DNA from 2 places in the Agathobaculum hominis genome. Region 1 is predicted to be linked to the other one. Evidence: riboswitches for the same ligand, from Rfam matches in the RefSeq annotation. Region 1 holds a riboswitch; the other holds the start of a gene.
What was found. A riboswitch is a leader RNA that binds a small molecule or an ion and turns the genes downstream of it on or off. The one in region 1 is predicted to bind cyclic di-GMP.
Positions count from the first base shown of each region.

Region 2: another riboswitch for cyclic di-GMP. It lies ahead of H8S02_RS06535 (S-layer homology domain-containing protein); the one in region 1 lies ahead of H8S02_RS03805 (S-layer homology domain-containing protein).

Region 1 covers NZ_JACOPK010000003.1:51,741-66,398, forward strand. The annotation lists gene atpF (F0F1 ATP synthase subunit B) at 1-461, shown strand, start outside; gene atpH (ATP synthase F1 subunit delta) at 458-964, shown strand; gene atpA (F0F1 ATP synthase subunit alpha) at 978-2,486, shown strand; gene atpG (ATP synthase F1 subunit gamma) at 2,474-3,427, shown strand; gene atpD (F0F1 ATP synthase subunit beta) at 3,445-4,842, shown strand; gene H8S02_RS03785 (F0F1 ATP synthase subunit epsilon) at 4,842-5,240, shown strand; gene H8S02_RS03790 (TlpA disulfide reductase family protein) at 5,540-6,382, opposite strand; gene H8S02_RS03795 (4Fe-4S binding protein) at 6,383-7,261, opposite strand; gene H8S02_RS03800 (CD1871A family CXXC motif-containing protein) at 7,254-7,379, opposite strand; cyclic di-GMP riboswitch class I at 7,709-7,800, shown strand; cyclic di-GMP riboswitch class I at 7,938-8,026, shown strand; gene H8S02_RS03805 (S-layer homology domain-containing protein) at 8,073-11,837, shown strand; gene H8S02_RS03810 (carbon starvation CstA family protein) at 12,150-13,655, shown strand; gene H8S02_RS03815 (ATPase P) at 13,737-14,658, shown strand, end outside.
Region 2 covers NZ_JACOPK010000005.1:59,830-74,487, forward strand. The annotation lists gene H8S02_RS06535 (S-layer homology domain-containing protein) at 1-2,503, opposite strand, end outside; cyclic di-GMP riboswitch class I at 2,560-2,651, opposite strand; cyclic di-GMP riboswitch class I at 2,790-2,880, opposite strand; gene H8S02_RS06540 (transglutaminase-like domain-containing protein) at 3,152-3,880, opposite strand; cyclic di-GMP riboswitch class I at 3,989-4,075, opposite strand; gene H8S02_RS06545 (6-phosphofructokinase) at 4,307-5,383, shown strand; gene H8S02_RS06550 (X2-like carbohydrate binding domain-containing protein) at 5,441-8,023, opposite strand; gene H8S02_RS06555 (type 1 glutamine amidotransferase) at 8,094-8,834, opposite strand; gene H8S02_RS06560 (Mur ligase family protein) at 8,850-10,223, opposite strand; gene H8S02_RS06565 (AraC family transcriptional regulator) at 10,544-11,413, opposite strand; gene H8S02_RS06570 (sugar phosphate isomerase/epimerase family protein) at 11,708-12,622, shown strand; partial or broken gene H8S02_RS12705 (PSP1 domain-containing protein) at 13,213-14,019, opposite strand; gene H8S02_RS06580 (hypothetical protein) at 14,072-14,658, opposite strand, start outside.

The sequences.
Region 1 (14,658 bases):
GGGTGTTTGTTGACCTGCTGATCCTGTTCGTGCTGATGAAGAAGTTCCTGTTCGGGCCGATCACCAGAATGCTGGACGACCGCGCACAGGAGGTATCGGACACGCTCGATCAGGCGGACAGGCGTCTGGCCGAGGCCGAGCAGCAGCAGACCGCGCATGCGGCGCAGCTCGCCTCTGCGAAGGCGGAGGCCGCGCAGATCATAGAGGACGCCCGCGCACGCGGTCAGCAGGAATACGACCGCCTGGTCGCGGAGGCCCGCACTGCCGTGCAGCGTCTGGAGGAGCAGTCGGCGCAGCGCCGTGAATCCGAGCGGGCGCAGATGCTCCGCGAGGCGAAAAAGGAGCTCGCGGCTCTCGTTCTGCTGACCACCGCAAAGGTATCCCGGCAGACGCTCGACAGCGACACTGACCGCGCCATGATCGACGATTTCCTGCGCGAAGAAACGGAGGCTGCACGATGAATTCGACCGCCGTACAGTATGCCGGGGCGCTGCGCCATGCCGGGTGCACGCTGAGCGAGCTGCGGCGCACCGCCGACTGCCTGACCGGCTGTGCGGAGCTGTGGGACGCCCTGTGCTCGCCCGCCGTGTCGGCACGGGAGAAAAAGGCCGTGCTGGCCCGTCTGCCCGCTTTTGACGCGCGGGGAGAGCTGCGGCATTTCTATCTGCTGCTGGCGGACAAAAACCGCTTTGCGCTCCTGCCCGAGATCGTCCGGCAGTTCCGTCTGCTCGAGCTGCGCGAAAACGGCGAGGGTCTGTGCGTATTCCGCAGCGCCCGTGAGCCGGAGGAGCAGTCGCTCGGCGCACTGGCCCGCCTGCTGTGCGCACGGCACGGCTACCGCGCGGTTACGTTCGAGATCGTGACGGACGAAACGCTGCTCGGCGGCTTTACCGCCGAGATCGACGGCGTAACATACGATAAAAGCGTGCGCGGACAGCTTCGCGCACTGGCGCATGACCTGTAAGGGGTGAAAACCATTGAACCATTCAGACGAGATTTTATCCATTCTCCGCGAGGAGATCGAACAGTATGACAACCGAACGCGCTGTGACGAGACCGGTACGGTCATCGAGGTCGGCGACGGCATCGCCACCGTATACGGACTGAACCGCGCGGTCTACGGCGAACTGGTGCAGTTCGACACCGGCGTGCGCGGCATCGTGCTCGACCTCAAGCGCGACAGCGCGGGCGTGGTGCTGCTCGGCAGCGAGGACGGCCTGCATGAAGGCTCGACCGTTTCGCGCACCGGACGCGCGGCTGACGTTCCGGTCGGTGAGGCGCTGATCGGACGCACGGTCAACGCCCTCGGCGAGCCGATCGACGGGCTCGGCCCGATCGAAACGACCGAGCGCCGCCCGATCGAACGCGAGGCCTCGGGCGTGGTATCGCGCGAGCCGGTCAACCAGCCTATGCAGACCGGCATCCTTGCCATCGACGCGATGGTGCCGATCGGACGCGGTCAGCGCGAGCTGATCATCGGCGACCGCCAGACCGGCAAGACCTCCATCGCCATCGACACCATCCTGAACCAGAAGGGACAGGACATGATCTGCATCTATGTGGCCATCGGTCAGAAGGCGTCCACGGTCGCGCGTCTGCGCGGCACGCTGGAGAAATACGGCGCGCTTGATTACAGCATCATCGTTTCCGCCACTGCGGCGGACGGTGCGCCGCAGCAGTATATCGCGCCGTATGCCGGCGCGGCGATCGGTGAGTATTTCATGAGCAAGGGACGCGATGTGCTCATCGTCTACGACGATCTGTCCAAGCACGCAGTCGCCTACCGCACGCTGTCGCTGCTGCTGCGCCGCTCTCCCGGCCGCGAGGCATATCCGGGCGACGTATTTTATCTGCATTCCCGCCTGCTCGAGCGCGCGTGCCGGCTGACGCCGGAGTACGGCGGCGGCTCGATGACCGCCCTGCCGATCATCGAAACGCTCGCGGGCGATGTCTCCGCCTATATCCCGACCAACGTCATTTCCATCACCGACGGTCAGATCTATCTGGAAAACGACCTGTTCTTCGCCGGTCAGCGCCCGGCGATCAACGTCGGTCTGTCGGTATCCCGCGTCGGCGGCGCCGCTCAGACCAAGGCCATCAAAAAGACCGCCGGTACGCTGCGCATCGATCTTGCCCGCTTCCGCGAGCTGGAGGTATTCACCCAGTTCAGCTCGGATCTGGACAGGGACACCCAGCAGACGCTCGAGCACGGCAAACGGCTGATGGAGATACTCAAGCAGCCGCTGTGTCATCCGATGCCGGTATGGCGGCAGGCGGTCATTCTGTATGCGGCCACCAACGGCCTGCTCCGCGATGTACCGCTCGACCGCGTGCGCGGCTTTGTGCAGGACTTCGCGGACAGCCTGCCGGATGCGCTGCTGACCGAGATCCAGTCCACCGGCACCCTGACCGGAACGGCCGCCGAGCAGATCCGGGAGGCACTCGAGACCTATAAAGAACAGGTGAGCGCAGCATGGCAGGCATAAAGGAGATCCGAACCCGTATTGACAGCGTGCAGCAGACGCTCAAGATCACGAACGCGATGTATCTGATCTCGTCCTCCAAGATGCGCAAGGCAAGGCAGCAGCTGAACAATGTACAGCCGTATTTTCTCAAGATCAGCTCTACAATCGCGGATATTCTGCACCATTCTCCCGAGATCGAGCATATTTATTTCGACAAGCGTCCCGAGGTCAAGCGCCGCAAAGCCGGCTACATCGTTATCACGGGCGACAAGGGACTGGCCGGCGCGTACAACCACAATGTGCTCCGGCTGGCCGAGGAGCAGCTGGCGCAGGAGGACGACCCCACGCTGTTCCTGATCGGTCAGATGGGACGCGCCTACTTTGCCGAGCGCGACATCCGCGTGGACGGCGAGTTCATGTTCACGGTGCAGGACCCGACGATCGCCCGCGCCCGTGATATTGCAGATATTTTCATCCGTCTGTTCCGCGAAGGACAGCTGGACGACGTGTACGTTGTTTACACCGAAATGGTAACGCCCATGCGGCTCGAGCCGCGCGTGCAGAAGCTGCTCCCGCTGGACATCGATGCGTTCCCGTGGGAGCCGCGTCCGGGCGAGAACGGCCTGTATCATCAGACGGTGCAGTATGTGCCATCGGCTGATCGGGTGCTCGAGCATCTGGTGCCGGGCTGCATCAAGGGCGAGCTGTTCGGCGCACTGGTCGAGTCGTTCTGTGCCGAGCAGAATGCCCGCATGACGGCTATGGATGCCGCGACGGACAACGCGCGTGATATGCTCAAATCGCTTTCGCTGCGCTACAACCGCGCACGGCAGTCCGCTATCACGCAGGAGATCACCGAGATCGTCGGCGGCACGCAGGGCAGCGCGACAGAGACGCCGCAGCCGCGCCGTTCGATTCCGACGCGAACCGTCCGTTTTCTGGCGGACGGCAGCCGCGCATAGAAAGTGAGGAAAAAACTATGAAACGCAAAGGTACCGTAGTGCAGGTGACCGGCCCGGTCGTAGATGTTGCCTTTGAGGGCGGCAGTCTGCCGGAGATCAACGAGGCTCTGTCTGTTGCACCGGACGGGCAGGTGCGCATGATGGAGGTCGCACAGCATATCGGCGGTGACACGGTGCGCTGCATTATGCTCTCCCCGAGTGAAGGAATCGGCCGCGGCGACGAGGTGCTGTCCACCGGCCGCACCATCGAAGCGCCGGTCGGTGAAGCGACGCTGGGACGAATGTTCAATGTGCTGGGGCAGGCCATCGACGAAAAGGGAACGGTCGAGGCGCAGGAAAAGTGGTCGATCCACCGCGCTCCGCCGGCGTTTGCCCAGCAGAACCCGACGACCGAGATCCTCGAAACCGGCATCAAGGTTATCGACCTGCTCGCGCCGTATGCCAGAGGCGGCAAGATCGGCCTGTTCGGCGGCGCGGGTGTCGGAAAGACCGTCCTGATTCAGGAGCTGATCCACAATATCGCCACCGAGCACGGCGGCTACTCGATCTTCACCGGCGTCGGCGAGCGTACCCGCGAGGGCAACGATCTGTGGCGCGAGATGGCGGAATCCGGCGTGCTGAGCAAGACCGCGCTGGTGTTCGGCCAGATGAACGAGCCGCCCGGAGCACGTATGCGCGTGGCGCTGACTGGTCTGACCATGGCGGAATACTTCCGCGATGTGAAAAAGCAGAACGTGCTGCTGTTTATCGATAATATCTTCCGTTATGTACAGGCCGGCTCGGAGATCTCCGCGCTGATGGGCCGCATGCCCTCGGCGGTCGGCTATCAGCCGACGCTGGCCGATGAGGTCGGCGCGCTGCAGGAGCGTATCGCCTCCACAAAGGACGGCGCGATCACGTCGGTTCAGGCGGTCTATGTCCCGGCGGACGACCTGACCGACCCGGCTCCGGCCACGACCTTCACGCATCTGGACGCAAAGACCGTGCTATCCCGCAAGATCGTCGAGCAGGGCATCTACCCGGCGGTAGATCCGCTGGATTCCACCTCGCGCATTCTGGAGCCGGACATTGTCGGCGAGCGGCATTACAAGGTCGCGCGCGGCGCGCAGGAGCTTTTGCAGCGCTATCGTGAGCTTCAGGACATCATCGCCATCCTCGGCATGGAGGAGCTGGGAGCGGACGACCGACGCATCGTCGATCGCGCCCGCCGGATGCAGCAGTATTTCTCGCAGCCGTTCTCGGTAGCGGAGCAGTTCACCGGCCTTGAGGGCCGCTATGTGACCCTGGAGGACACGATCAGCGGCTTTGAAGCCCTGCTCGGCGGAGAACTGGATCAGTATCCGGAGGCTGCCTTCTCCATGGTCGGTACAGTGGACGAGGTTCGCCGGAAAGCGCAGGATATGGGGGCGCTTTGATGGAAAACACCTTCTATCTGGAGATCATCACGCCGGATCGGCAGTTTTATACCGGCCCGGCAGACAGTCTGGTCATGCCTGCGCTCGACGGTGAATACGGCGTGCAGCCGGGGCATGAACCGGTCGTTACCGCACTTCGTCCGGGCACCGTCCGGTTTCACGCCGAGGGCGTCCGGCACGAGGTGGTCGTCAGCGACGGCTTTGCCGAGATCATGCCGGACTATGTCATCCTGCTGGTATCCAGCGCAGAGCGGCCCGAGGAGATCGACCGCAAGCGTGCCGAGCGCGCCCGCGAGCGCGCCGAGGAGCGTCTGCGCCAGAAGCAGAGTATTCGTGAATATCATCTATCCAAGGCGGCGCTGGCTCGTGCCATGGCACGACTCAAGGCGACCCGCTGACCTCTCTCCCAGCGCCTGCCCCGGTGTCATCAGATGGAACATCGGAGCAGGCGCTTTTTCGATAAAAAAGCAGGGGCTGACTCAGAATGATTGCATGAAATCACCTGAGTCAGCCCCTTTAGGGCAACACCGCACAATTAAAGCTGCGGCGCTTTGCGGAAATTTTGTGCCCTGACTTTGTTGCGATTTCACGGTAATACATCAAGTATTACCGCAAAACCGCGCCTCGTCAGCACGCAAAATTTGCTCGCAAATCGCTCTTGTTCAATTATGCGGTATTGCCCTAGCTGTGCTCTGTCTTATTTTTGATCGGCGGCGAGGGCGGCGTCGATGTTTTTCTGGAGCTGCGCCAGATTATCGGCGTTGTCGATGCCGCCGAGCAGCGGCTCGCCGACTGCGTTTCCGTTCCGGTCGAACACATAGGTCGTCGGGAAGGCCATGATGCCGAGGGCGAACGTACCGGCGTCGCTCGAGGAATCAAAATAGATGTTGCGGTAGGTCGCGCCCTTGGTTTGCAGGATCTCCTTTGCGGTGGCGATGGCATCGGCGTTGCCGTCGAGCGTTTCGGTATTGATGCCGATCACCTCGCCGCCCTGCTGCTTTGCGGTCTGGTTCAGCTTGTCCAGCTCGCCCAGCTCAGCGACACAGGGCTTGCAGCCGCTGAACCAGAAGTTCACGACCGTGTAGGCGTTGTTCGCGAACAGGCTGCTGTCGACCGCATTCCCGTCGAGATCCTTGCCTGTAAACTCCGGGAACGCACTGGCCGCAGCCGTTTCGCTCTGGCCGGCGCTGTCGTCGGCGGGCAGGGCCGCGATCTGCTCCTCGATCGAGCGGATGCTCTCAGCATCGCTTTTCAGCGTCTGATAATCCCCGTCGGAGAGCTTGTCCCGGCAGTTCTCCAGCGCGCTCAGCAGGACATCGCCGTAGTTTTCCGCCGTTGCGGGAGAGGATTTGTCCATGGAGGCGAAAACCTGATTCCACAGCTCCTGATGTGCGTCGAGGATGGCGTTTTCCTCCTCGAGCAGCTCCGCAGAGGTCTTGCTGCCGGTATCGGCAGCTTCAGAGTCGGACTTGCCGCACGCAGCGGCGCCCAGCAGCAGGCTCAGGCTGAGGGCAAGGGCGGTTGCACGTTTGATATTCATTTATGAGTTCTCCTTTGTTTTTTCGTTGCCGAAGCCGTACCGGTAGCAGATCGCCTCTGTCGGGCAGGCCTTGATGCATCGGCCGCAGCGGATGCACTCGGCGTGGTTTGCATTCTGTGTGATGTCTACATCCATCGGGCAGACGTTCGCGCATTTTCCGCAGGAAACGCAGCGATGGGAGTTTACCTGCATCTGAAACAGGGAAACGCGGTTGAACAGCGCGTAAAACGCGCCCAGCGGGCACAGCCATTTGCAGAACGGCCGCCAGAACAGCACGCTGAGAAGGATCACGGCGGCCAGCACAGCCGCCTTCCAGGTGAACAGTGCGCCGAGCGCCGAGCGAATGCCGGTGTTCACCAGGGCGAGCGGGATCGCGCCCTCGAGGATTCCCTGCGGACACAGGTATTTGCAGAAGATCGGGTCGCCCATGCCGAGTTCGTTCACCAGAACGGTCGGCAGCAGCACTACCATCACGAGCAGCACGGCGTACTTGAGATACCGCAGCGGCTTCAGCCGTTCGGAGGACAGCTTCGGGGAGGGGATATGGTGCAGCAGCTCCTGAAGCCAGCCGAACGGGCAGAGAAAGCCGCAGATGAACCGTCCGAGCAGCACGCCCAGCAGGATCAGCAGGCCGGTGATGTAATAGCAGAAGCGGAAGCCGGACGAGCCGACGACTGCCTGAAACGCGCCGATGGGGCACGCGCCCGCCGCGCCCGGGCAGGAATAGCAGTTCAGTCCGGGCACACAGACCCGCTTGCCGTTGCCCTGATACAGCCTGCCGGAAAGGAAATTCGGCAGGTGGATGTTGGTGAGCAGGGCGGCGGCGGCCTGTATCGCGCCGCGCAGGCGGACGAGCAGGGGGAGCGGTCTTTTACCCAATGCCGACGCACTCCATGCACAGGCGTATCGCCTTGGATAACACGACGCCGGCCTCACCACGCCAGACGCCGAACAGGACCATCGCGCCGCCGAGCAGCAGCAGAAGGACCTGCGTCATTGTTTTGCTGTGTAACATAGTTTCTCTATCCTTTCCTGTGATGGGAAAAGTATATACCATCTAAAAGGAGATTGAAAGGAGAAAAAACAAAATTTTTGTAAACTTTAGTCATTGCCGTCTGCGCTGCGGGAGTTTTCTTCTTTTATAGGAAAACGGTTGACAAAGCTGCCTGCAATGGGGTACACTTTATATAGGAAAGATTAGGCAGCGCTGACGCGGGACTTTTTGTCCGTCCGTGCAGCGAAGTTCGGTATGCGCCCTTCGCATATCGTCTTAAACAGCAGACATCAACTGAAAATCTGTGCATGACTCCCGGGAACGGGTGCAGGTACAGATAAAGGCACAGCCGGTGAAAGCCGGTGCCGCAAAGCCAGATGGGCCTAAACGGAGCTTGTCCTCCGCATGGCAGCCGGCTGCCAACGATACTTTGTACCCTCCTTGCAGAGCCGTGCGCACTGTAAGGGGGGATTTTATTTGGAAGCTGAATCGTCTCTGTACTGTCCAAAACGGTTCCAGGAAAAACTCAATCATCTGTGCTACTCATTAAGGAGTAAGTTGTGCAGACAAGGGCACGATCGGTGAAAGCCGGTTTCGCAAAGCCAGGGGCCTAAACGGAAGACTTTTCCGCATGGCAGCCGGTTTCCTGATGCAGCTTCTTCATAGTAGTCTATTGCTACTGAAGGAGGGATTTTCATGATGAAAACAGGAAAGAACAAGCGATTATTAGCCAGCATACTGGCGGCGTCCATGCTGCTGGCAATGTCTCCGTTCGCGTTAGCGGATGAAAATACGCCGGATACGACAAATCCGGGGCAGAGTCAGTCCACCGAGGGCGGCGGCACTGAGCAGACATGCGTTGCAAAGATCGGTGAGAACAAGTATTCGACTCTTGCCGGTGCGCTTGCTGCTGCAAACATTTATGCTGCAAACAGCGATGTCACCATCGTCATGCTCCGTGATGTTACGGAAAATATCAAGATTAACAAGTCTCTGACGCTCGACCTCGGCGGGCGTACGCTGTCGGGTGATGCGAATGCGGCCGTTGTGACCATTTCCGGTGATAAACCGCAGGTTACCGTGAAAAATGGTACGGTTACCGGCGGCAGAAATCCGCAGAATGGCGGCGGCTTCGCAATCGACAGTGCAGGCGTTCAGCTCGAAGATTTGACCATAACGGGTAATGAAACAGTCGGCGGCAACGGCAATGGCGAAGTCGGCGGCGGCGGTATCTATGCGTCGCACGCAGATGTATCCATGCAGAATGTTACCGTGTCCGAAAACAGAGTTACGGGAAACAGCAGCGACGGCGGCGGTATTTTGGTTAGATACGGTTCTCTGACCATGGACGGCTGCCATGTTGAGGGGAATACTGCTCCGGACTGCGGCGGTGGCATGCTTCTGAGACATTCTGTGCTGAACGCTGCAAAGTCCTTTTTTGAGAATAATACCGCAAAATACGGTGCAGGTATCTATTTTGGCGATACGCCGAACGAAGCAGAAGAAGGCTGTTCCGGCGAGCACAACCACCTTATCACCGATTCCACAATCTCCGGCAATAAGGTTCTCGACCTTGAAAACGGTATCGGCGGCGGTATGTATGTCGGCACAACCTCTAATCTGACTCTCCGCAATTCTAAACTGTTGAATAACAACGGTGCATCGCAGGGCGGCGCAATCGTAGCTTACAGTGCCGGAACAATCGAACTTGACGACGTTTCGATTTCTGAAAACAAGGCACAGAGCGGCGCAGGTATCTTTGCTCTGTGTACTGCTGTCTGCAATACGGACATTCGCCTGCTGAACGGCACGGCAATCGACAAAAATACGGCAACCGGCTATGGCGGCGGCATCTACGCAGATGCACTGGCTAACACCCTTAGCGTTACGGCGGAAAACAGCTCTGTCAGTGGCAACAAGGCCGCAGGCGGCGCAGGTATTTTCACTTACAAGGATGGCTCGGCGGTTATCAATGTGGATCTTCAGTCCGGTGCTGTGATGCACGATAATGCAGCGACAGGCATGGGCGGCGCAATTTACGCCTATAATGATGCAAACATCAACATCGCAAAGAACAGCGCAGTGTACAATAACACCGCAAAGACCGCAGGCGATGACCTGCTGTTCAACGGTTCGACCTTTACGCTCCCGAACGCAAAGGACATGAGCGGCGACCGCATTCTGTCCTCCAACAAGGCAGAGATTACCGGCTGGTATCATGATGGCTGGTTTAAGTGGAATGCTGCGGCTCAGGACGGTAAGGGCGGCTATGAGGAGATCGGTCGCTGGACGGAGGAAACGGCTGACGAATACGTCCCGGTAGAAAACGATTCGCACGCTGTTTCGCTCAAGGCGGCTACGAAAAAATCCTCCGGCGGCACCGAGGACACCGACCCCATTGAGTGGAACGTTTCCCGATCCAAGACCGCAACGGCGCTGGATACGAACACCTGGACCTCCAATGTGACGCTGTCTCTGCCGAGTGCAGAGGAAAAGTTGGCCTCCGATGTGGTATTTGTACTGGATAAGTCCACGAGTACGGAATTGGAAGACCAGGCGCTGGGTATGCTCGCTGCGCTGAAGGAGAAGGCGGCAAGCACGAAAGCAAAGGTCAAGGTCGGCGTTGTAATCTTCAATAAACAGGCAAACAAGACCGCTCCGCTTACGGATCTTGCAACCGGTTACGAGACCATTGAAAACGCAATCAAGCAAACGATTGAAAGCGGAACAAACACCCACGCCGGACTTCTTGCGGGCAAGCAGCTGCTGGACGAGGATACCGAAGTTGCCGCAAATCGGAAATACCTGATTTTCGTAAGTGATGGTATTACCTATATGTATAATGCGGAGCCTACTGTTACCGCATGGAGTTTTTTTGCTGATGCCTGGAAACACTGGGCTGGCCCCGACAACTGGAAATCTAAATATGGCAGCAATAATCCTCCTGCTAGCTGGTCTGCACGGATGACCGAGATTGGTAAACAGGTTGAGGCTCAGGGCACGAAATATGAATATCCTTACGGTGGAACAGCAACAGAATGTACTCCCGAGGATGATTCTTCTAAGAATTATGCGAACTCCATTGATAAGGCTCTGTATTTGACCTATCAGGTTTATCAGGAAGCACAGGCGGCGGGATACAACTGCTACGCAGTTGTTAACGGACGCCCGACCGACTATCTTTGGGGTCCGGATTTTATGCGCTACCTGGCCAATGGCCAAACGGTAGACTTCGGCAAGATCCAGAACGACATCCTCTACGCAGTCAGCGCCGGTTCCACGGTGGAGGACCAGATGGGCGATGCGTTCGATTTTGTTCCCGGCTCGCTGAAGCTGACTGTCGGCGGCACGGAGCTGAAATCCAAGGCAAACGGCAACATGACCTATTTCGGAGATAATGCCGAAGATCTGAGCGAAACCAACTGCCGTTTCAAGGTGCTGTACGCTCCGGATGCGGATGGCTTCGTCTGGACCATCAACGAAAATGTTTCCAATTTTGCACCGGTTCAGCTGACCTATACCGTCAAGCTGACCAAGCCCGAAACCGATCCCGGTACCTACGGCACGGAGGATCTGAAGGGCGAAAAGAATGTTCCTGCCGACAAGGCACTGTTCACCAATAAGCGCGCCGTTCTGAACGCCATCAACAGCGCCGGTGCGCCGCTCAATCCTCTGGACTTCCCGAAGCCTTCGGTGTCCTATACCGTGAAAAAATCCTCCTCCGGCGGCGGCGGTGGCGGCCACCACCGCAGACCTACCGTTACCATTCCGGATGATGTACCGACCGGTCTGAACGGTGACGATCACTATGCGTACATCGTCGGCTACCCGAACGGCAACGTTGAGCCGAACGGCAACATCACCCGCGCAGAAGTGGCAACCATCTTCTTCCGTCTGCTGACCGAGAAAGTCCGCACCGCAAATTCCACCCAGTCCAACAGCCTGTCCGATGTGACGCGCGGTCAGTGGTTTAACCATGCTGTCTCCACGCTGTCCTCGATGGGCATTGTGAAGGGCCATAACGATGGCACGTTCGCGCCGAATGCGCCGATCACCCGTGCGGAATTTGCCGCAATCGCCGCTCGCTTCGACGATAAGAACACGGATACGTCCTCGAAGTTCACGGATATCGCATCTCATTGGGCAAAGAATGAGATCGGTATCGCCGCAAACAAGGGCTGGATCAACGGCTATCCGGATGGTACGTTCCGTCCGAACCAGTATATCACCCGCGCAGAGGCGATGACGCTTGTCAACCGCGTACTCAACCGTCTGCCCGAGAACAGCAGCGATCTGCTCGACAGCATGATCAAGTGGCCGGATAATTCCGATGCTTCTCAGTGGTTCTATCTGGCGGTACAGGAGGCCACCAACAGCCACTATTACAAGACCAAGGAGAACAAGTTCGAGAAGTGGACCGAGCTTCGCGAGACCCGCGACTGGACCGAACTGGAAAAGTAAATTTTCACTGCATCCCCCGGCTTTCGCCGGGGGATGTTTTTTGCCCGGATGCACCGTGACAGGCGTTGCTTTTCCGGAGACGCAGAGAGGAAAATGCGGTGTAATATACGGAAAATTCATAAGCACTATAATGCTTTTTCATAGTTAGAAAATTCGCCCAAAATACACTGTTAAAATTATGACATATTGCCCTTGTATTTTATTTTCACAGGTTCATAATAGGAATTACCGAAAGAGGGGAAGGGAAAAATCTTTTCGGTAATTTTCATGCGGAAGCATCACTTTCGCAGCCGGTTTTAAGGAGGAGATATTATGATCAGCTTTATTCTGTGTTTACTGCTGTTGATCGCCGGCTATTTTACTTATGGTAAGATCGTAGACAAAACCTTCGGCCCGGATGACCGCGAGACTCCGGCGGTACGCATCAATGACGGCGTGGACTACGTCGTTATGCCGCAGTGGAAGCTCTTTCTGGTTCAGCTGCTGAACATTGCCGGCCTCGGCCCGATCTTCGGCGCACTTCAGGGCGCGCTCTGGGGCCCGGTCGTATTTCTGTGGATCACCTTCGGCACCATCTTTGCCGGCGGCGTACACGACTATTTCTCCGGCATGATCAGTGAGCGAAACGACGGCGCGTCCATCGCGGAGGTCACCGGCAAATACCTCGGCCACGCGATGCAGAACGTTATGCGCGTGTTCTCGGTCATCCTGCTGATCATGGTCGGCACGGTATTCGCAGTCGGCCCGGCCGGCCTGATCGTTACGCTGTGCAAGAACAACGGTGTTTCCGGCGTTCTCTCGACCACGCTGTTCTGGCTGATCGTTATTCTGGCGTACTACTTCATCGCAACCTTTATTTCGATCGACAAGATCATCGGCAAGGTCTATCCGCTGTTCGGCATGTGCCTGATCATCATGGCGGTCGGCGTTATCATCGGTATCTTCACCAACCCGGCTTACACCATCCCGGAGATCTGGACGCATATGTACAATATGCATCCGTCCGGCACGCCGATCTGGAGCTTCATGTTCATCACGGTCGCGTGCGGCGCAATTTCCGGCTTCCATTCCACGCAGTCTCCGCTGATGGCGCGCTGCATGAAGAACGAGAAGCAGGGCCACTTCGTATTCTACGGCGCAATGGTAGCAGAAGGCATCATCGCTCTGATCTGGGCGGCGGCAGGCTGCGCACTGTATGAAGTTACCGGCGGTCTCAACACCGGTCTGGCAGAGGCGCTTGCAGGCGGTCAGTCCGCAGCGATCTACGACGTATGCTCCAAGACCATGGGCGGCGTTGGCATCGCGCTCGCGATGATCGGCGTTGTTGTCTGCCCGATCACTTCCGGCGATACCGCTTTCCGTTCCGCTCGCCTGACGCTGTCCGACTGGTTCCATATCGACCAGGGTACCTACGCAAACCGCCTGAAGCTGTGCGTACCGGTTCTCGGTATCGGTGCGATCCTCGGCATCGGCAACGCGACCGGCCTGATCGACTACACGGTCATCTGGCGCTACTTCAGCTGGACCAACCAGACGCTCGCGATGATCGTTCTGTGGGCAGCAGCTATGTTCCTGTTCACCGAGAAGAAGAATTTCTGGATCGCTGCCGTTCCGGCGACCTTCATGAGTGCGGTCTCCTGCACCTACTTCATTCTCGCACCGGAGTGCCTCGGCGGTCTGCTGAACGGCAAGACGGCAGACGGCGCTGTGATCTACAATACCGCCGTAGCGTACCCCATCGGCATTGTATTCGCAGCAATCCTGCTCGCTGTGTTCATTCGCGCGACCAAAAAGCACGGCACGAAGAAAAACGCATAAATGATAGAATAAGATGCAGCCGGCCGTTCGTTCTGTTCGACCGGCTGCAATCATCCGCAGAAGTAATTGAGGTGACGGAAAATGATGTTCAAACCTTATCCGCTCGGTTCCGGGCGCATAGATGACGCGGCGCTCGCCGAGGATAAAAAAAGCTGCCGGAAGATCGGCCCGTGCGGCATCGGCAGACGCGCGCTCTATTTGAACAGCTTTTTCATCGACCGGCGCTATTATGTCCCGCTCTCCATGGTAACGCGCGTGTACAAGCGCGTCGCGATGAGCAGGGGCGGTTTTTCCGGCAAGGGCATTTTCGCGACGCTGTCCTATCTGGTCGTTGAGTTCGACGGCGGGCAGCAGAAAGTATGCAATTTCAAATACGAACAGCAGGTCGATGATTTTCTGAACGTCATCCGCGCCGAATATCCCTCCATTCCGTGCGTGAGCGCGGCGGCGGAGCAGCGCCTTGCAGAGCAGAAGGCGCGCCGTGAGGAGGAGGAGCGCAACCGTCCGCCGATGAGCGCGCAGGCAGAGAAGACCGTGCGCACGCTCGATCAGGCGCTCGACTATCTGGAGCGCCGCCCCGAGTTGACCGAGCAGCTGAGCGCGGCCGCAAAACGCCGCCGCAATTTCCAGTGCACGCACGGCAGCTACCGCTGGGCCGCCATGGCGATCACTCTGCTCGGCTTCGCGGCTCTCGCCTACGGCATCGTTTCCTTTGTGCGCCACGGTTCGTTCGCGATCTACTTCACGCTGTTCGGCCTTGCGGCGATCTTCACCTTCGCCGGCTTCAGCGTGCTCCCCACTGCGCGCAACAACCGCACCTCGATCATGCGGAACGATGAGCAGGCGCAGCAGAAAATGCAGGAATATGTTTCGGCGTATCTGGACTTTCCGCTTCCGGCGCGCTATGCGCATCCGGTCGTGCTGCGCCGCATGAAGCGCGCTGTCATGGACGGCCGCGCTGTGACCACCGCGCAGGCGCTCGATGTCGTGAAGGACGACCTCA
Region 2 (14,658 bases), on a different contig from region 1:
CGGTATAGGTGTACTGCTTTGCCGGGTTTTTCTCGAACTTGCCCTCGATGACAACATTGTGCGCAGGCATCTTGAAGCCGCGGATATCGAATGCAGAATCCTTAGAGGTCCAGCCGTAGAAGGTGTAGCCTTCCTGAGTCGGAACGGGTCGGATTGCAACATCGGCATCGAAGTTGTAGACATCAGTGTAGACTACCTCAGTGCCAACCTTGTAGGTTACGTTGTACTGATTGATCTCGAAGGTAGCATCAAAGCGAACGTCCTGCGCCGGCATGGTGAAATGGCCGTTGTCATCAACCTTGATAATGTTTGCTACGTCAGCTGCCGGAGTCCAACCGGTGAAGGTGTAGCCTTCCTTTTCAGGATGAGCGGTTCTTACGGTTACAGTGGAGTCAACCGCATGGTCTTCGATGTCGCCGTACAGCGTTTTGTCAACATAGTAGGACACCTCGAAATCGTTCGGAACCCACTTTGCGTACAGATCCAGGCTGGTCATCAGCGTAGTCGTCTCGTATTTCGTGGTGCAGTTCTTATCGGTGTACCAGCCGCCGAAGGTGTAGTTTTCACGAGCAGTCAGTTTGGTATCCGCATAGCCGCGCGCCGCATATTCATTGCCGGTGGTAGCGGTGTAAACGTCGGTAACGTCATCGCCATAGTTGGAATGGTAGGTGACGTTAACATCTACGTTCTTGACGTAGCCGTCGACATGATAGCCGTCGGTATCGTCGTGCTTTACGGTGTACCAGACAACCTCAGCAATCTGCGGGTTGTAATTGGTGCCGAGCAGCGCGGTAATGTCGGCTGCCGAAGTGTTGGTCTTATCTGCGGGATAAGTCGTGCCGTTCCAGTTGGCCGCGGTGAAGAAACCGAGGTCGGACGGAAGAATCAGATAGCTGGAGTCAACGCCATTGGCACTGAATTCGCCCTTGTCAGCGGCCTCCTTGCCATCTTCGGTCAGATAGCCTTCGTAACCGGTCTTGCGAGTTACGCCCTTTACGCCGCCGTCCGAAGTCTCATTCGGCAGGTAATTTGCCGTACCCTGGCTTGCACCGCTCTTCGGAACGCCGCGGTTCGGCAGCAGGACGAAGTACATAGCCTTCTGGTTTTCCGGCTCCGGATTCGGGTTCGGAGTTTCCTTGGCGGTAAACTTTGCGTACAGAGTCAGGTTTGCATCCGGCATCGTGGTGCCGGTCCATTTCTGGGTCAGCGCCTCGTCAATGTACCAGCCGCCGAAGTCACAGTTATCCTTCGCAACTTCCGGGGTGTTAACCGTCGCATCGGGATAAACTGAACCTGCGGGGGTGTACGTGCCTTCAGCGCTCGTGATTTTGCCGCCGTTCAGCTTGTAAGTCAGCTGATGCGACTGTACCTTTGGCTCGACATAAATCTTGACGGTAGCTTCATCGCGCTTTGCCTTGGTAAGGTCAAGACTGAACCTGTACTCGCCGTCTACCTCACCAACAGTGCCCATAGTCGACGGGTCGAGTTCTACGCGGTTGATGGAATAATTCTCGGACTCGGTCTGACGAACGCGAACCGAAGAAACCGTGAAGGCCTTGTTGTACCAGAACTTCTTGCTGTCAGCGACAGTCTGCGTACCATTTTCCTCAACGATAACCTGATAGGTCACGCTGCGGCGATTAAGATGCTGTGTCTGTTCCTTGTCAACCGTCCAGTCGGAAACGTCGATCTGAACCATCTGAGAATATTCAGTACGAATCAGATAGTAGAATACCAGATGGTCGTTCCAAGCGAATGCAGTCCACTCGGAAGAATCCTTTGCACAGTACTCTAATCTGTCATTCTTGTAACGGATGCTGGTAATTTCGGTACCGGACTGGGTCTTGTCATCGTTAGACAGGGTGGTCTGGTGCTGCAATAAGCCATGCTGCACGCGAGCCTGCCAGAAAACGGTGTTGTAGGTCTCGTCTGCGGTCACATGGCGCTCAGACGGAGCCAGTTCAGCAACGGACTTGCCGTCTTCACCGACAGTATCCTTGTCGATGCTCAGCTTCCAGCTGCCATTGTCGTCTTTTGCGTGGAGGTTGGTAATCCAGTATTCAGCTTCAATCGTCTTAACGCCGTTCAAGCTATAAGCGTCGATGTCCAGCGATGCCATGCTGATTTCACTTTCCGGAGAATTGCTTACTACATCATTATTCTGAGAATTGTTTTTCGAATCTTCCGAAGCGTCGGAAGAAGCGTTGTTATTGCCAGACTCCGTGCTGTCCGTACCGCCGTTTGCTTCGTCGCCAGACGGAGCCGGTGCGGTATTCTGATTCTCGGGCTTTGCCTCGGTCTCAGAAGGAGTGGGATCAGCGGGAGTTTCGGTGGGGTCTGCTGCGGGAGTGGAATCAACCACCGGTACTGCGATTTCTTCGTTCGCCGGAAGAAGTGCGATGTCCTCATCGTCGGCCAGCGCCCAACTCGGGCACATGGTCAGCATCATGACAGTCGCAAGAGCTCCTGCGAGCAGACGTTTGCGCGTATTCTTTTTTAACATATGGAATGCCTCCTTGGTCAGCGTGCATGCTGATCGAGAGGAATTGCAGATGTATTTCTGGCAACCGGCTGCCATGCGGAAGGGGAACCTTCCGTTTAGGCCCTTGGCTTTGCGAGATCGGCTTTCACCGATAGTGCCTTTGTCTGTACAACTTGCTCCTCAACGAGCCGCACAGATCATGTGTGTTTGGGTTTGTGTGCATCTCAGAATGTAATGCAGTTTCAACCTCCAAATAAAATACCCCCTTTACAGTGCGCACAGCTCTGCGAAGGAGGTACATGGTATCACTGGCAACCGGCTGCCGTGCGGAGAAAAGAGCTCCGTTTAGGCCCGTGGCTTTGCGAGACCGGCTTTCGCCGATGGTGCTTTTGTCTGTACCGGTACCCGTTCGCGGGAGTCATGCACAGATTTCGCTGGTCGCTGTCTGCCGGTAAGGCAGCATGCGGAAAACATACTGAGTCCTTTTGCACGGCCGGACAGAATGCTGCGAATCAACACTTTCAGTATACTATAATTATCCGTAAACGACAAGTAAATAATGTAAACTGATTTTGATTCGCGGCGGATTTATACAAAATGACCGCTGATTAAGTACAGAAAAGGGTGAAGTCGGCGTCATCTGTATACAAAGTGGAAGAGTAAAAAGCGTTAAGCGGCTGCTGCGGCGAGCGTATCGCTGGTGTTCGTATAGGTCAGCGGGGATACGCAGTCATGCAGGTTCTTTGCGTTCCTGACATTGCGGGTAACGGCGTAGGTCAGGTCGATCTGGTACCAGCTGCCGTTCAGGTTGACCTTGTTCCATGCGTGATAGCTGGAACCGGCGTAGCCCTTGGTCAGTGCGCACGGGATGCCCTCGCTGCGGCACATTGCCGCGAACAGGGAAGAGAAATCGTAGCACATGCCGGTGGTGCCGTTCAGGGTAGCGGCGGTATCCGGGATGTACTTGGTGATCTTGCCGCTGGTGATCTCATTTGCCAGCTTGTAATCATAGGAGTAACGGTCTGCCATGTAGTTGTAGATGGCGACGACCTTTTCCTCGTCGGTCTTTGCGTTCTTGCAGAGCTCAGCAGCCTTGGCGGAAACAGCGTCACCCTTGGAGAACTGAATGTCCGAGGTGGAGACGAGGTAGGGAGCGAAGCGGTCCTTGACGGCAACGTTCATGGACCTGGACGCTACCTGCTCGTAAGAGGAGCCGGAAACGTTGCGGTACAGGGTTACAGTGTACTTGCCGTCACCCTGGTCGAGCGAGAACGAAGCATCCTTGCCGCTCGGGCAGTCGCGGTAAACCGTCTTGCCGCTGTTGTACTGGATGCCGACCTTGAGCTTGGCACTCGAGGTGTAGTTAACGGTTACATAACCGTGGGATGTGTTGCTCATGTCAACAATGTCATTCGCTGCCGCTGCGGTGAAACCCATCGAGAGGACAGCTGCTGAAAAAACTGTGCAAGCAAAACGAAAAAGCCGCTTCATATCCGGCGATCTCCTTTCGGTAACTGGCTGCCAGCCCTCTCAGAGGGGTAAGGCCCTATAGCTTTGCGTCGCCATCTTTCGATGGTTTTGCTATTATCGTTTGAGATGCGGTCAAAGCGACTGCATCATCTTTTTTTAGTGACTACAGTATAAACCCATACAGCGAGCTTTGTCAACAGAATTCCTGCAAAAAAATCAAAATTCGACAGAAAAATCTCATGCGCACAAATCGCAATGAAAAAAGTATGTAAAATCGCTTTTCCCGTGCGGCATAATATCCTATAATGGGGAGAAGAAAACCGCAGGGAGACCGGCGGGGGAAGGACGATGAATATGAAAATCGGAATGCTTACGAGCGGCGGCGACTGTCAGGGACTGAATGCGGCGCTCCGGGGTGTCGCAAAGACGCTGTATAACGAGATGGGCAAAGGCGTGACGCTGTACGGTATCCGCGACGGCTACCGCGGCCTGATCGAGGGAGACTACCATGAGATGAAGCCGGACGACTTTTCGGACATTCTGACGCTCGGCGGCACCATCCTCGGCACCTCGCGTCAGCCGTTCAAGCAGATGCAGCGCCCCGAAGAGGACAGCGAGCAGACAAAGCTGGATAAAATGCTGAAAACGGTGAAAAAGGCCGGATTTGACTGCCTGGTCATTCTCGGCGGCAACGGTACGCACAAGACTGCGAACCTGCTGCGCGAGAACGGCGTGAACGTCGTCACGCTGCCCAAGACCATCGACAACGACCTGTGGGGGACGGAGCTGACCTTCGGCTTCCAGTCGGCGGTGAACATCGCCTCGGAGGTCATCGACTCCATCCATTCGACCGCTTTTTCCCACTCGCGCGTGTTCATCGTCGAGATCATGGGTCACAAGGCCGGCTGGCTGACGCTGCACGCGGGCATCGCCTCGGGCGCGGACGTCATTGTCATCCCGGAGATCCCGTACTCCGCGAAAAAGATCGCGCAGGCCATCGAAAAGCGTGCGAAGGACGGCAAGCGCTTCTCGATCATTGCGGTCGCGGAGGGCGCGGTCAGCCGCGAGGAGGCGGCCATGAGCAAAAAGGAATTCAAGGCGGCACGCGAGGCCATGCCGTACCCGTCGGTATCCTACCGGCTCGCGGCGGAGTTGAAGGAGCTGACCGGGCAGGAGATCCGCGTGACCATCCCCGGCCATTTTCAGCGCGGCGGCGCACCCTGTGCGGCAGACCGCGTGCTCTCGAGCCGCTTCGGCGCGGCGGCCGCCGAGCTCATCCGTGAGGGAAAGTTCGGAAATATGGTCGCGCTGCGCGATGATAAGATCGTGGCCGTGCCGCTCTCCGAGGTGGCGGGCAAGCTGAAGACCGTGCCGCCCGACTGCGAGATCGTCGCGCAGGCGCGTGCGCTCGGCCTGTCCATGGGAGATTAATAAAAAAGCACCTCCGATATGCCTTTCCGGCTGTCGGAGGTGCTTTTTTATGCGGGTTTAACCGAGCTTTACGCGCTCGCGCAGAGAACCGGTGACCGAAAGCTGAACTGCCTGGGTCTTGTAGCCGGTGCAGGCCACCTGCGCTACATAGCTGCCGCGCTTGACGCTGAAGGAAGCGGTGCCGTCCGCGCCGGTGGTGATGGTCTTGCCGCCGATAGATACCGCCGCGCCGGAAAGCGGAGCGCCGTATTCGTTGGTGACGACGAGCTGGACCGTCTCGAGGATCTCGCCGGTCATCTTGACCGTGCGGCCGGAGGAGACGCTCGTGGTCTGCGTGATGGCCGAGGTGAAGCGCTCGTGCGTTGCCGTCAGCGTGTAGCTGCCGCGCTTGACGTAAACGGTCGCCTTGCCGTCCGAGTCGGTGACGAGGGTCTGTGCAGCGGTGCCGCTCTCGGCATCGTTCGGGGTGAAGGTGACGGTCGCGCCCGAGATGGGCAGACCGAGGTCATCGACCACGTTCGCGGTCAGCGCGTAGGTCGTGACGTAGTTGACGCGCAGCGTCGGGCTCTGGCCCTTGCTCATGACGAAGGTGAAGTCGGCGTAGGTCGCGCCGTCCTTGCCGAACTGGGCGACAGCGGTCTTGCTGAGGGTGACGGTCGAGCCGTCTACCTTGTACTGCCAGTTCTCCTCGAGCGTCTTGCCGCCTGCGCGGATGTTCTTGAGGGTCGCGCCGTCCGCCGGGTTGAGGGTGACGGAGACGTCCTGATAGCCGCCGGACGAGGTGTTCGCGTCGAAATCGACCGAGGAGGGAGCGACTTCATTGACCGGCGCGGAATCCGTGACGGTCAGCGAGCAGCTCGACGAGGAGCCGCGCGTGGGGACGAAGGTGATGGTGTAGCTGCCCTTGCTCTTTTTAGCGAGCGTCTCGCGCAGGAAGGTGACCGTACCCGAGGTTGCGTTGTAGTTGTAGTCCTTGCCGCGCTCGAGCACCGAGCTGCCGAGCTTGACCGTGTCGAGCAGGGTGCCGGCCGGCAGGCTGAGCGTTACGGTGACATCGGCGTGGTTTGCCGAGCCCTCATATTTGTCGAACGTGACCTGCGAGGGGCTGACCGCGCTGAGCGAGGAGTTGCTGACGACGATGCCGATGGCGGCCTTGGTGCCGTCCTCAAAGCTCAGCTCCGCGGTGTAGGTGCCGACAGACAGAGTGGACAGATAGGTCTTGTAGATGCGGATGCCGTTTTTGTCGGAGAGGATGTTGTAATCCGTGCCCTGACGCAGGTTCTTGCCGCCGACGGTGACGCGGGTCAGATCGTTCTTGTCCGCATTGAACAGAAATTCGTAGGAAAAGGCGATGTTGTCCTTGTTGTTGATGTCGATGGACAGGGTAGACGGGGAGACCGAAACGCTCGTCGAGGAGGCGGCGGACTTGCCCGCGATGGTGGCGGTGACGCCGCTGGCGAGCTGTACCTCAGCCGGCTGCATGACAAGCTCGCAGCCGCTCGCGTTCAGCTTTGCGGTCTGCACCGAGCCGTTGCCGGTGACGGTGGTCTTTGCATCCGCGGTCAGCTCGCTGATGAGCGTGCTGCCGGTGGTGACGATGGTGGAAGCGGCTTTGGTGTCCAGATCCCAGACCGAAGCGTCGAGCGAAAGGCTCGCGCCCTCACCGGTCACGGTGACATCGGAGAAGCCGCCTGCATTTGCGGAAAGACCGCTCTCAGAGAGCGAGGCGGAGGACTGCACCTCGGCGGTGCCGATATTGGTCGAGCCGGTCGCGATCACGGTCGGCTTGATGCCCATCGGGTTGGAGACGATGAGGTTCATCGCGGTCACGCCGTCGAGCGTGACGTTGCCGCCGCCGACGATGATATCGCCCTTGACGGTGACGTTGTTCAGGTTGACGTTGCCGGAGAGCACGCCCTCTGTGATGTAGAGATTGCCCTCGATGGTCGCGTCAGACAGCGTGCAGGCCGCCGAGATGGTGACGTTCTTCGTGTCGCCGTTGAAGGCGGCGGCAGTGTACTGTCTGCCGGACTCGCCGAGCGACGAGCCGAGGTAGAAGTACAGGATCTTGGCGATCTCGCCGCGCCTGAGGTTGCCCTGCGGCTTGAAGGTGCCGTCGGTGTAGCCGTTGATGTAGCCCTGAGAGACCGCCTCGGCGACGTAGCTCGTCGCGTAGGAGGAGATTTTGGACTTGTCGGTGAACACATCGAGCTTGGACGCGGACGCAGTCGGTGCATACTTGTGCAGGCGGCCGAGAATGGTCGCGGCCTGCTCGCGGGTCAGCGTGCCCTCCGGGTCCATCCTGTTGTTGCCCATGCCGTTGATGTAGCCGTGCTTGACGGCGATCTGGATGGTCTCATAGTACGTATCCGAGCTTTTGACATCGGAAAAGCTGATGGATGCCTTTTCGGTGAAGTCAAACGCGCGGTTGATGTAGCGCATGAATTCCCAGCGCGTGACCGAGGCCTCGGGGGTATAGTTGCCGGTCGAGGCGGAGGGGTTGATGATGCCGAGCTCGTGGAGCGAGGTCACATAGGGCTTCGACCAGTGCGAGTCGATGTCGGCCGCGAGCGCTGCCGGGACAGTGCCGGCGAGCAGGGCCGCCGCCAGAAAGGCGGAGAAAAATCGTTTCAGTTTCAAAAGTAATCACCTCTTATTATTTATAATAATACCACGTTTCAACAGGTCTGTGTGTTACACTTGTGTGTCATTATCCGTTGTGCGACAGACGCTCCTGCATATAGCGGTGGGCGTTCAGCTCGAGCGTGTCGTCGAGGGGCGCGAGCGGCTCTGCGCCGTCATAGCGGTGGTTGAGCGCGGTCTGAAGGATAAAATCGCACAGGACCGGGTTTTTCGGGAGCAGCGAGCCGTGTGAATACGTGCCGAACACGTTCTTGTAGCGCGCGCCCTCGGTCTTGTCCTCGCCGTTGTTGCCGTTTCCGGAGAGCATCATGCCGAGCGGGGCGACCTGCTCGCTGAGATAAGTCTTGCCGGAGTGGTTCTCGAAGCCGACGACGACCGTGTCGCCGCTCTCCGGGGTGGTCCTGAACATATAGTTGCCGATCATGCGCTCCTTTGCGCCGATGGTGTGCACGCCGATGGCGCCGATGAAGTCGAGCTGCACGCCGTCCCAGGTCTTGTAGTATTCGCCGAGCATCTGATAGCCGCCGCAGATGGCGAGAAAGGTCTTTTCCTCCTCGACCGCGGTGCGGATGTCCTGCGCCTTGCCGGAGGAAAGGTCGCGCAGCAGCACCTCCTGCTCGAAATCCTGACCGCCGCCGATGAAGAAGATGTCGTACTTGTCCGCGTTCAGCGGCTGGCCGATCGAGCATTCGTCGATATTGACCTTGATGCCGCGACCCTCAAGGCGGCGCTTCATGGTGATGATGTTGCCGCGGTCGCCGTACAGATTAAGGATGTCCGGGTACAGATGGCAGATATTGAGTTCCATTTTTTCCGTTCCTCCTTATTCGTAGAACGCCTTGACGTCGGTATGTCTGCCAATCTCGCCACGCAGGTCGAACATGGCGGTGTAGGTCGGCATGATGAAGGCCGGAGCTGCGTCCGCGGCGATCTCACCGAGCAGCTTTTCGTAGTCGCGGACAAGCTCGATGCGCTCGGCCGGGAAGCCTGCGTACTTGAGGCGGAGCGCCATGTCGTCCGCGCGCACGCCCGAGACGAAGATGCGCGTAAAGCGGCTCTGCTGCGCGGCGAGCGCCTCGAAATCGACGTCCCAGATCCAGCTGATGTCCGTGCCGTCCGCGAAGCGGTCGTTGAGCAGGAAGGCGAGCTTGCAGCTGCCGACGTCGTGCGAGATGAGGTTGATGACCTGATTGTAGCCGGCCGGGTTCTTGACGAGCATCATGCGCGCCTGCGCCTGTCCCAGACGGAACTGCTCGGCGCGGCCGAAGCCGCATTCGAACTGGCCGAGGGCGCTGACCGTGGTCTTTTCGTCGATGCCGACCACATGCGCGGCGGCAGCGGCAGCCGCGGCGTTATAGATGTTGTAGCCGCCCGGCAGGTTGACGTGCACCTCGTGAGCGTGTCCGAAAATATCGAGCACGATGTCCGAGGCGTCCGCGCCGGTCGAAATGACCTGTGTGACCGCGACCTCGGGGGCGACGCGGTGGTAGCCGCACTTCGGGCAGCGGAAACCGCCGAGATGGCCGTAGGTGCGGTAGTCATATTCGTACTGCGTCTTGCAGTGGATGCAGTAGACCGCATCGGACAGTTCGTGCGCGGTCTCCGAATAGATGGGGACGTTGACGCCGAAGCGGATGACAGGGTTCGGGATGCCGTCCTCGGCGAGCGAGGCGGTCAGCGAGCAGTCCGCGTTCAGACACAGCGTCGCGTTCGGGACATGGGTGATGCCCTCGCGGATGGCGTTCAGCGTATGCGTGATCTCGCCGTAGCGGTCGAGCTGGTCGCGGAAGATGTTGTTGACGACAAGGCATTCGACGGGAAGATATTCGCTCGTCCGGCGGAATGCGGCCTCGTCGCACTCGATGAGCGCGTGGGTGTAGGGGCATCTGCCCGACAGGGTGGCGTGCTGGGCGAACACGGCGATGATGCCGGTCAGCAGGTTCGCGCCCGACTTGTTGGAGAAATACCTGAGTCCTGCGTCAGCAAACGCCTGCTCGATCATGCGGGAGGTGGTGGTCTTGCCGTTCGTGCCGGTCACGACCGTGACCTTGACGCCGCGCGACAGCTCGCCGAGAATGTTTTTGTCGATCTTGAGCGCAAGTTTGCCCGGCAGGTTGGTGCCACCGCGGCCGAGCTTTCGCAGAACCGCACCCGATGCCTTGCATACCAGGACGGCCAGTCTGGTTCTAAGTCTCATATCCGGACCTCGTTTTCGTTAAAATTCATAGATATAACAAGTATACCGCATTTTCGGATATAGCACAAGGAGACAGGTGAAAAACTTCGGTCTCAAGATTATCGGTCTGCCGATAAAGCGCCTTTTTACGCAAAGGCAGCAGCCGCGCGGCAGCGCGCATTTAACAAGCTTTGCGAAGTAAAGCCATAAAAACCGGGGGCGTGTACCTCGGTTTTTATACTTCTGGAGGGAGAAAGTTTCCGCATGGGAACTTTCGGACGACCCGTGTTCTGCGAAGTCAGAACACAGATTGTCGGAAAAACGATAGTTTTTCGACAGTCTTATATCGGGTACTTCCGGAACAGGCCGGGGGCGATGCCGACGTTGCTGCGGAAGCTGTGGATGAAGTTTTCCTCGCTGTTGTAGCCGGTGGCGTAGGCGATCTCCTTGACCGAGAGCGGGGTCGAGGTGAGCAGATACTTCGCCTTGTCGATGCGGCGGAGGATGATGTATTCATAGGGAGAATAGCCGGTTTTGGCCTTGAACTGGCGCGAAAAGTGCGAAGAGCTCAGAGAGACCGAGGCGGCGACCTCCTGCACGCTCAGCTCCTCGAACAGGTGACGGTTCATGTAGCGGATGGCCTCTGCGATGCGGTCGCTGCCGGCGTGAGCCGGGGAGGTGTCGTCGAGCAGCAGCAGGCCGAGCATGCGGTGGAGCATCTGCGAGAGCTGTGCCTCGCCGGGGCGCTCGTCGGCGGCGCAGCCGGTGAAGATGCTGTCGAGCAGCTGCGCGATCTCGCTGACGCCCGAGGGCATAAAGACCTGTCGGCCGCCGTGCGCCTGAAGGATGCGGCGGTAAAACGCGCGCGTGTTCAGTCCGTTGAACAGCAGCCACGAGAATTCGAGGCCGTCCGAGGCGGCGTAGCGGTAGGGCTCGCGGCAGTCGAACAGCACGACCTGTCCGGCGGCGGCGAGCATTTCCTCTCCGCCGAGCGTCAGCTCCATCGCCCCGTCATGGACGTAGAACAGCATGATATTCTGGTTGTGGTCGCCCTGCATGGCGATTTCCGAGCGGTGGTCGAAGGAATACAGGCTGCTGCAAAAGTAATGACCGCCGCGCGTGGGGTAATAAAAAAGCTCGCGTGCAAGCGAGGACGGGGTGAAGAAATACCGTTCCGAGGTTTGATGCACGCCTTTCTCCGGGATCAGCATAAAACGTCACGCTCCTTTCCTGCATCATAGCAGAATTTACCCTTCCGCGCAAGAGTTAAAGCGCGTCCAGAAAAGAAAAAGCAGGAATTTATACGGAATAACGGATAAAATACGCAGACGTCCAGCATTTGTGCAAAATATAATCAGAAGTGCACAACCGAGAGAAAACAGCAGGATTTCGCAGTCATACGGCGAGATGTATCATTGGCAGAGCGGACAAATCGCCGTATAATAGAGCCATCGAAAGGGAAGCCGCCCTGGAAACGGCACAAAGAGACAAGGAGGAAAACATTCATGAAAATCGCATTTGACGTTGACGTTCTGGCTAAGCAGATGTCCATCAATGATTACGTACACAAGGTCGCAGACTGGGGCTACAAGTACATCGAGCAGTCCCCGCATCCGCGCATCAACCCGTTCTATAAGCATCCGCTGTTCTCCAAGGAGTGCCAGCAGGAGTATAAGCAGGCTCTCAAGGAGACCGGCGTAGAGATCTCGTCCTTCATCGTTGTTTACCGCTGGTCCGGCCCGACCGAGGAGCAGCGCCAGCACGCAGTTGCCAACTGGAAGCGCATGATCGAGATCGCGGTTGACATGGGCGTACCGGTCATCAACACCGAGTTCTCCGGCGACCCGAATCAGCAGGAGATCTGCAACGGCATGTTCTTCAAGTCCATGGAGGAGCTGCTCCCGATCATCGAGCGCGAGGGCATCCGTGTAGAGTGCCAGTCCCATCCGTATGACTTCGTTGAGCTGAACGACGAGGCGTGCGACATCGTAAAGTCCTTCCGTTCCAAGAACCTCGGCTACGTTTACTCGGCGTCCCACGGCTTCTTCTACGACCAGGGCAAGGGCGACGTCCGCCATATGCTCAAGTACGCCGGCGATGAGCTGACCCACGTACTTCTGGCCGACACCTGGAACCAGACCAAGGACTGCCGCTACATCGTCAATCCGCCCTGGCTCAACCAGCGCGGCCGCGCAGACTACACCATCCATCAGCACACCGCCATGGGCGAGGGCGAGGTCGATTTCGACGGCATCTTCGAGACCCTGCGCGACATGGACTTCGCAAACAAGCAGCTGAAAGCCGACGCTCCCAAGGTCGGCGGCGACAACATCATCTGCGTATCCTACTTCGGTTTCCCGGAGAAGATGGAGCAGCAGGCTCCCGAGGCGCTCGAGCGCATCAAGCGCGAGCTGCTGTAAGAGCGCCCCTTGCCGTAAGCGCATATCTTGCAGAAATCTCTCTCTTTTCAATTTCAAATATCTCAAAACGCAAAGGCGCTCCCGTCTACTCAGATGGGAGCGCCTTTGTCTGTAAAAAAGAAACGCAGACAAAAGTCTGCGTTTCGGTTTATCCTTCATTTTCTCCACAGCCTGTGGAGAACTTTTTATTCGGCGCTGTTCTGAGGGGCAGGCGCATTTTCGCCGTTCTGCGGACGGCGGTGTCTGCGGCCGCCGCGCGAGCGGCGGCGAGGTGCACCCTCGCGCGGTTCTGCTGCGGCATTTTCGCCGGTTTCAGCAGGATTTGCATTCTTTTCGATGCGCTCCGGCTTCTCAGGACGGGGCTGGCGTTCGCCCCTTGCCGGACGCTCCGGCTTTTCGGGGCGCGGCGGCCGCTCGCCCTTCGGCTGACGCTCGGGACGCTCGCTCCTCGGGGCACGCTCGCTCCGGGCCGGACGCTCCGCTCTCTGCGGCTTTACAGGGCGCTCGGGCGGCAGGGTCTCGCCGTTTTCCTCGCGCTGACGGCGCTCCTCGGCCATCGCGGCGGCGTTCTGGCGGTTGCGGCACGCGCCCTTGACCACCGTGCAGTCCTCACAGCGGAACTCGGTCAGCGAATGCTCGGGGCTGTCATCGAGCTGCACCTTGCAGATGCCGCGCAGCATCTGGGTCGTGATGACCTTGCCGCGGCCCTCGGGGGTATCGACAACGCTGCCCTGACGCGGCGTGATCTTCTGGAGCTCGGCGTAGGCCTCGTGCTCATATTTCAGGCAGCACATCAGACGGCCGCATACACCGGAGATCTTCGCCGGATTGAGCGAAAGGTTCTGGTCCTTGGCCATGTTGATGGAGACCGGATGAAAGTCGTCGAGGTAGGTCGAGCAGCACAGCTCACGGCCGCAGCAGCCGAGGCCGCCGATCATCTTCGCCTCGTCGCGCACGCCGATCTGGCGCAGCTCGATACGGGTGCGGAACACGCCGGCGAGATCCTTGACCAGCTCGCGGAAGTCTACGCGGCCGTCCGCAGTGAAGTAGAACAGCAGCTTGTTCATGTCGAACGTGCATTCCGCGGTCACGAGGTTCATTTCCAGGCCGCGGTCCTCGATCTTTCGCTTGCAGACGAGAAACGCCTCGTCCGCGCGCTTGCGGTTGCGCTCGAGCGTTTTCATATCCGCCTCGGTCGCAATGCGGATCATGCGCTTGAGCGGCTGCACGACCGACTGCTCGTTCACCTCGGTGTTGCCCTGCACGCACTCGCCGTATTCCAGACCGCGCGCGGTCTCGACGATTACGCCGGTACCGGCGGTGACTTCGGTATCCTGCGGGTCAAAATAATACATTTTTCCGTTTGATTTGAAACGGACTCCGATTATGGTCGTCAAAGGTTTGTCCTCCTGTATCTGTAAAGCAGGGCAGGCGCCCTGCGGGGAAGTGCTACTGGTAGCAGATGCGGTAAACGTCGCTCGTCAGCGCGCAGGTGACAGCGGCAGAGGCCGCGTTGCGCGAGATGCGGTGGACGAGCTCGTCCGTAAAGTCGTAAAAGGCAAGCAGACGCTCGGGCGTGAGCGCAGAGGCAAGCGCCTCAGACTGCTTTGTGAGCGCGGGCTGGAGCAGCGGCTCGTGCAGACCCTCCGCGCGGAAGATCGCGTCGCGCAGCGCAGCCTGCATGACGCCCATCACGCCGATGAGCGCGCGCCGGGGCGTTTTTTCCATGCCGAGCGCCGCGAGCATCATGCTGCCCTCGCGCTTTCCGGCGACGGCGGTCAGATAGGGTGCAAGCAGCCGGGTCGCCTCGTCGTCGGAGACGGCCTGCTCCTCCCCGGACGGCTCGAGCGCGAAGCGCGTGCAGCGGCTGCGCACGGTCTGCAAAAGCGCGTCCGGCTTTTCTGAGGTCAGGATGAAGAACGCGAAGTGCGGCGGCTCCTCAAGCTCCTTGAGCAGCGCGTTCTGCGCGTAGGCGTTCATATTGTGCGCATGGCGGATGACGGTCACGCGGCGCGCGCCGTCGTTCGGGATGATGG